DNA from 2 places in the Sinorhizobium numidicum genome. Region 1 is predicted to be linked to the other one. Evidence: predicted binding sites of a transcription regulator. Region 1 holds the regulator's gene; the other holds the start of a gene.
The links. Region 1 encodes LexA, which represses DNA repair genes until DNA is damaged. Its sites were predicted from a motif close to TGTTCNNNNTGTGTTCNG; they were not measured.

Region 1 (3,412 bases):
TCATCGACGTCGCCACCGACTCCAGGGCTCTTTCAGCCGTAGAGGAAATGCTCGAGTTAAACGCCGCCTTCGCACTCGTTTTCTACGTCGCGCAGCAGGCCCACAATTCGTGGTCCGGCAAGTCCACAGCCATGGCCTCATACGCCACCGCCAAGATGACGCCGAAGGCGCACGGGAGCAAAGCAACCACAGATCATGGTCGACCGGAGCGCCGTCTGCGGTAGGCAAATACCGAGTCGGTCCTCGACAAGACGGTACGACAGGCGCGCCGGCCACCCGTTTATTGCGCGTCAAGAAAATCGCGCGGCCTCGCCGGTTAAAACTTGCAAACGTGGCTCGCTTCGCGCAATAACGCGCTGCCCGGAGGAGTGGCCGAGCGGTTTAAGGCACCGGTCTTGAAAACCGGCGTGCGCGAAAGCGTACCGTGGGTTCGAATCCCACCTCCTCCGCCATTGGCTTTTAACTGTTTGACTCCATGCCATTTATTCTTCCGATCGATAGAGACGCGAAGGTCGGACAGGAATAGCTTCGTCTCGATATCCGACACGCGCCCCGACCCTCGCGGTGCGCTTGCCAAGGAAGATGATCTGAGGGAAAGTTACAGTCTGGCCCTTGAGGCCTGGGCAACTAGGTGGCGAAAAACCATGCCTGTTAAATTTCTGATGGCAGCCGCGGCAATTGCACTTTTCACACTCTCTGGATGTGCAAGCACTGGAGCAGGCAACACGACATACACTCAATGGTACGGACCATATCCTGAACCCGATTTCGACGTTCTGACCCCGGGCGGTCTGCGCTTGGCCTACTAGGATCGGAACTCGATCAGGCGACATGCAATGGGGCGGCATCGAGCCGCACGTGACGTGCGGTACTCCGGCGGAACGTCTGCAAACTATAAGCGTAGGGGTCGCCGGAGCTTGCGGGCGATCATGCTGCGCGAGTGCCGCGCCCGACGCTTTCTGGCGCCTGACCAACAACCGCGGGAATGCTCACTGTACAGGGTAAGCCCGGGCCACTTCCACAGGAACATTTGCGACTGCAGGGGGTTCAGCATCACACCGAAAGGAGGTTGATGATGGCGTCCTATGCAGTACCTGATCCGATCGGCCCTGGGCCAGGGCCAGGAGTTATCCCTCCGAACCCTGTGCCTCCGCTCGAGGTGCCCGATCCCCCGACCAAAGAACCACAGCCTGACAAGCTTCCCGAAGAGGAACCCGGCAAGAAACCTGACGAAAAGGAAGAACCACCTCACGCCGAGCCCAAACGGTCTTGATACGAATATTTCCCTGGGCCTTCGGATCCACGTCACCAGCACCGGTATTGCGCGCAGGCGCTTAGAACGAGCCGGGTAACCGTTGTTTTCGGCCGCAGCCAATATGACCATTCCTCGCCGCCGGCCCCGAGGCTTCCGGTAATGGTCCGTCGGTATGCTGCCCAAACCACTCCACTGACCTCGAAACTTAAATAGTCGGCGAAATTCACGGAATTTTAGGTACTTGCGGAACACATATGGAACAGATAGTGTCTGTTCTTGATTTGTTTCGCGATTCTGGAGTGACGCGCCATGCTGACCCGCAAGCAACAGGAATTGCTTCTTTTCATTCATGAACGAATGAAGGAAACCGGGGTGCCGCCCTCCTTCGACGAGATGAAAGACGCTCTCGATCTCGCATCGAAATCCGGCATTCACCGCTTGATCACCGCGCTTGAGGAGCGCGGCTTCATTCGCCGGCTGCCCAATCGGGCCCGCGCGCTGGAGGTCATCAAGCTGCCGGAAGCCTATTCGGGAACAGCTCAACCCCGGCGTGGCTTCTCGCCTAGCGTCATCGAGGGGAGCTTAGGCAAACCGCCCGCAACGCCGCCGACGGCGAGGTCGGCACCGCCGGTAGAGACTGCATCCGTAACTGTGCCTGTGATGGGACGAATCGCAGCGGGCGTTCCGATCTCGGCAATCCAGAACAACACGCACGACATTACCGTGCCGCTTGAAATGATCGGCAGCGGCGAGCACTACGCGCTTGAAATCAAGGGCGACTCGATGATCGAGGCGGGCATCTTCGACGGTGATACGGTAATCATCCGAAACACGAGTACGGCCAATCCCGGGGACATCGTCGTTGCTCTGGTCGACGACGAGGAAGCGACTTTGAAGCGATTCCGCCGCAAGGGTGCTTCGATCGCACTCGAGGCGGCTAACCCGGCTTATGAAACACGAATATTCGGGCCGGATCGGGTCAAGATTCAGGGTAAGCTCGTCGGGCTCATCCGCCGTTATCATTAGCTTGATGGACGGCAGCACTGGTCTGACGCAACAAGATCTGCCGCTGCTCGTTGCGAGACGACGATGCTTTGACAGCCTCGTTCGGACAGAAGCCACAACCGACGCTAATGGATACTAACGCCCCGCGGCTGTCCATATTTCGTTCCAACCCCAGTCGCCGAACCGACCTTCTCCGCGGCATAAAATCAGAACTTCGTTGCTGGCTCGCCTCTGTTAAGAGCGGCGTTGCCAATTCCGCGCAACCGATTTGGCTGATCACCTCACCGCATCGGTGTTAGAAGCTTAGGTCGTTGATTTCATTAGGGGGAATCTTGGAGGCCTCGCCCGGAATTGAACCGGGGTACAAGGATTTGCAGTCCTCTGCGTCACCACTCCGCCACGAGGCCTCTCTGACTTGAATTCTCAAGTCGTGGCGCGGATTTAGAATGATTGGCTGGAAACCGCAAGAGGCAATTTCGGAAATTTGTCCTCGGTGATTTCCGATATGAGGTTTCCACAACGCTCCTGAACGAAGGCTGCCGCAGCTTGCCCTCCTCCGTCCAGGTAATCGATCTCAGGCGTCAGCACCGTCTGGTAAGACGGCGTTCTTCCGTCTCAGCCTCCGGCCGGCCTTCCCCCCGGCATGCGTAAGGCTATCTTGGCGCTGCGGCTGCGGTTTCGCCCGGCGGCAAGATCCGGAACATAAAGGTCGATACCTTCTCGTCCGGCTTGAACGGACCCGGCACCTCATGGCTGACCGGTTTCAGGCTTTGAAGGAAAGCAGCGATTGCCGCGGCGTCTTCAGCGGTGAGCTGCGCGAATGCGTGCCACGGCATGATCGGCGCGAGAATACGGCCGTCGGGCCGCTCTCCGGTCTGTATCGCAGTCACGATCTGCTCCTTGGTCCAGCTGCCAATTCCAGTCTCCTTGTCGGGCGTTATGTTGCGGCCGACAAAAACACCCTGCCCTGGAATTTCGAAACCAACATCTGAACCACCGAGAAAACGCGAGGTGTCCGGCTTTCCGAAGAAATACCCTGGTGTGTGGCAGTCGTTGCAGCCGCCGATCGTGACGAGATATTCCCCTCGCGCAATCTGCGTGTCATCGGCCTGTGCCGTGAAAGGCTGCAATCCCAAAGCAGAGGCGGCAACA
Region 2 (3,412 bases), 150 kb from region 1:
AGTTCATCGAGATCGGCTGAAATGTCGAAGCTCTCCTCCGCACCACGGTGGACGCCACCGATGCCGCCGGTTGCAAAGACGCTGATGCCGGCGCGGGCGGCGGCGATCATCGTTGCCGCGACGGTCGTGGCGCCAGTGCGACGCTCGGCAATCGCAAAGGCGAGATCGGCGCGCGAAAGCTTCATCGCGCCTTCCGTCTTCGCAAGCGCCTCCAGCTTCGCATCGTCGAGGCCGATGTGGAGCACGCCGTGAATGACGGCTATGGTCGCGGGCACCGCCCCCTCTTCGCGGATGATCGCTTCGACACTGCGCGCCATATCGAGATTGCCGGGGTAGGGCATGCCGTGGGTGATGATCGTCGACTCCAGCGCGACGATCGGCGCGCCGCGCGCTTTGGCGGCGGCGACTTCATCGGAATATTCCATCGGCAGGAGCGGGGAGGAGCGTTTGGTCATGGCTTTTCCTTGGATCACAATGATGTTTGGCGGCTTTAACCCGCATCATCAGCGTGACCGTTTCTAGCAAAATTAGAGAGGGATGCAGGCGAAAAACCGCTTACACTTCTTTCATCCCGCTCCGGGTTCGGCTGTCGGTTCTCATGACAGCATTTGCGGCACCGGCACAAGGGCCAGAGCCCGTTCGATATTGCTCGCCGACATTTCTTCTGAGGCGGCGAACGGCGAGCGGAGTGTTATTCCTGCGGCAGCAATGCCGTGGCGCAGGCATGCGGCGACGTCGAGGCCCGAAAGCCGTGCGGCGAGAAAGCCGGAGGCAAGCGCGTCTCCCGCCCCGGTGACATCGGCAAGTGCTGGAAGAGCGGGCGGGATGGCAAGGCAGGTGCCGGAGCGGTCAAAGGCGACCGCCGCCCGGTCGCCGCGCGTCACGACGCCGCCGGCAAGGCCCGCGGCACGCAGCAGCGCCGGCCATTCATCGGCTTCGCTGACCTCAGCTCCCGTCAACGCCCGCGCTTCCGCCTCGTTCATGAAGAGAAAGCTGAGACCCGACAAACATTCCCTGAAGCGGACGACCTTTGCGGGGGAAACGGCGATGCCGGCGACAAGGCGGTCACCCCTGGAGGCGGTATCGGTGAGCGCCGCGAGCGTTTCCTCCGGGAGGTTCGCATCCATCAGCACGAGATCGCTCGCCGCCAGCATCTCGCGCATCGCTCGCTGCTGCAGCCGGCGCGGCGAAAACAGCGCGTAGAGATCCATGTCCGCCAGCGCGATCACGAGGTTGCCGTCGCTTTCGAGGATCGCCGTATAGCTCGGCGTCTTTCGGTCGAGAAAGATGAACGGGCAATCGATCACGCCGGCGGCGGCCGCGGCCGCGGCCACTATGTCGTCAGCCGCATCGCCGCCTCGCGGGCTGATCATCCGCACGCGATGGCCGAGACGCGCGAGATTTCTCGCGGCGTTGAACCCGCCGCCTCCGGCTTCCTCGAACCAGGTGCCCGGATTGCTGGCGCCCAGCACAGTCGCGCCGCTGATGCGGCCGCGCCGGTCGACATGAGCGCCTCCGAAAACGGCGATTTCCCGTTCCTTCATGTATGCTCCTCTTTGCGGATGAGAAAGGAAGGTCGAGCGGTTCTCGCGCCTGCTTTGTCCGATCCGCCGAAATTATGTTTACGACTTTGGGCCGGTTCGATCCATCCTGATGCTGCGGCGAATCGGGCCTGTCGGTGCATGCTTGGAAGAGTCGCAGCGCAGGCTGTGGAAATGGAGTACAATATCCGTGAACAAGAATCGAACGCTTCTGAAATAGCATAATTTATTCAAGGAGTTGGTGCGCCATTGCCAAAGTAGAACAAAACATGTACAAAAACTCCTGCGGCGGCTTCATTGCCTCGATAGCTCCAATAACCTAAAGGTGGACCCAATGGCACAAAACTCTTTGCGGCTCGTAGAGGACAAATCGGTGGACAAAAGCAAGGCACTTGAAGCGGCCCTTTCCCAGATCGAACGTTCGTTCGGCAAGGGATCGATCATGAAGCTTGGAGCGAAGGACAGCGTGGTCGAGATCGAAACCGTCTCGACCGGCTCGCTCGGCCTCGATATCGCGCTTGGCATCGGCGGTCTGCCGAAGGGCCGCATCGTTGAAATCTATGGTCCGGAAAGCTCGGGCAAGACGACGCTGGCGCTGCAGACGATTGCCGAGGCGCAGAAAAAGGGTGGTATCTGCGCATTCGTCGATGCTGAGCACGCGCTCGATCCGATCTATGCGCGCAAGCTGGGTGTCGATCTCGAGAACCTTCTGATCTCGCAGCCCGATACCGGCGAGCAGGCGCTGGAAATCACCGACACGCTGGTCCGCTCCGGCGCCATCGACGTGCTGGTCGTCGATTCGGTTGCAGCGCTGGTGCCGCGCGCCGAAATCGAAGGGGAAATGGGCGACAGCCTGCCGGGCATGCAGGCGCGCCTGATGAGTCAGGCGCTGCGCAAGCTGACGGCCTCGATCTCCAAGTCCAATTGCATGGTGATCTTCATCAATCAGATCCGCATGAAGATCGGCGTGATGTTCGGTTCGCCGGAAACCACGACGGGCGGCAACGCGCTGAAATTCTATGCATCGGTCCGCCTCGATATCCGCCGCATCGGCTCGGTCAAGGAGCGTGAAGAGGTCGTCGGCAACCAGACCCGCGTCAAGGTCGTCAAGAACAAGATGGCGCCGCCCTTCAAGCAGGTCGAATTCGACATCATGTATGGCGAGGGCGTTTCCAAGACGGGCGAACTCGTTGATCTCGGCGTCAAGGCAGGCATCGTTGAGAAATCGGGCGCCTGGTTCTCCTACAACAGCCAGCGCCTCGGGCAGGGCCGTGAAAACGCCAAGCTTTTCCTGCGTGAGAATCCGGATCTCGCACGCGAAATCGAGATGGCGCTGCGGCAGAATGCCGGCCTGATCGCAGATCGGTTCCTGGAGAATGGCGGGCCGGAGAGCGAAGGCGACGAAGCGGCGGACATGTAAATCTGACCTGTCGAAGATTTGACGAAACCGGCCGCCGTAACAAGCGGCCGGTTTTTTGCGGTCTGGACAGCTTGATATGCGGACGATAAAAGCCTGTGGTTCCGGCGGCTGGAGCGGAATGAAGAAAAGTGCGAAGCGATTTTCCGCACATATTCTCTTCTACCTTGTAAGAGCCGATCACATTTATGATTTTGGAACCCAAAATCGTCGTGATCCGAGGACGTTGGGTGGCGCATCTATAGTTGAGGGATGCGGCAAGATGGAACGGTTGCGCGGCCTGCAAGTGCCGTCGCGACTGAGACTGGTGCAGAGATAGGACGTAAGATGAGCGGCGTGAATGAAATCCGGTCGATGTTTCTCGACTATTTCCGCAAGAACGGCCACGAGATCGTGCCGTCGAGCCCCCTGGTGCCGCGCAACGATCCGACATTGATGTTCACCAATGCCGGCA

Region 2: a site for LexA is predicted at 1,732-1,749, ahead of recA (recombinase RecA). Genes of this name have one in related genera too.

What each region holds. Positions count from the first base shown of each region.
Region 1 covers NZ_CP120368.1:1,872,929-1,876,340, reverse strand. The annotation lists gene PYH37_RS20240 (hypothetical protein) at 1-224, shown strand, start outside; tRNA gene PYH37_RS20235 (tRNA-Ser) at 363-452, shown strand; gene lexA (transcriptional repressor LexA) at 1,565-2,281, shown strand; tRNA gene PYH37_RS20220 (tRNA-Cys) at 2,594-2,667, opposite strand; gene PYH37_RS20215 (c-type cytochrome) at 2,914-3,412, opposite strand, start outside.
Region 2 covers NZ_CP120368.1:2,020,349-2,023,760, reverse strand. The annotation lists gene PYH37_RS20915 (pseudouridine-5'-phosphate glycosidase) at 1-455, opposite strand, end outside; gene PYH37_RS20910 (carbohydrate kinase family protein) at 597-1,544, opposite strand; gene recA (recombinase RecA) at 1,876-2,961, shown strand; gene alaS (alanine--tRNA ligase) at 3,286-3,412, shown strand, end outside.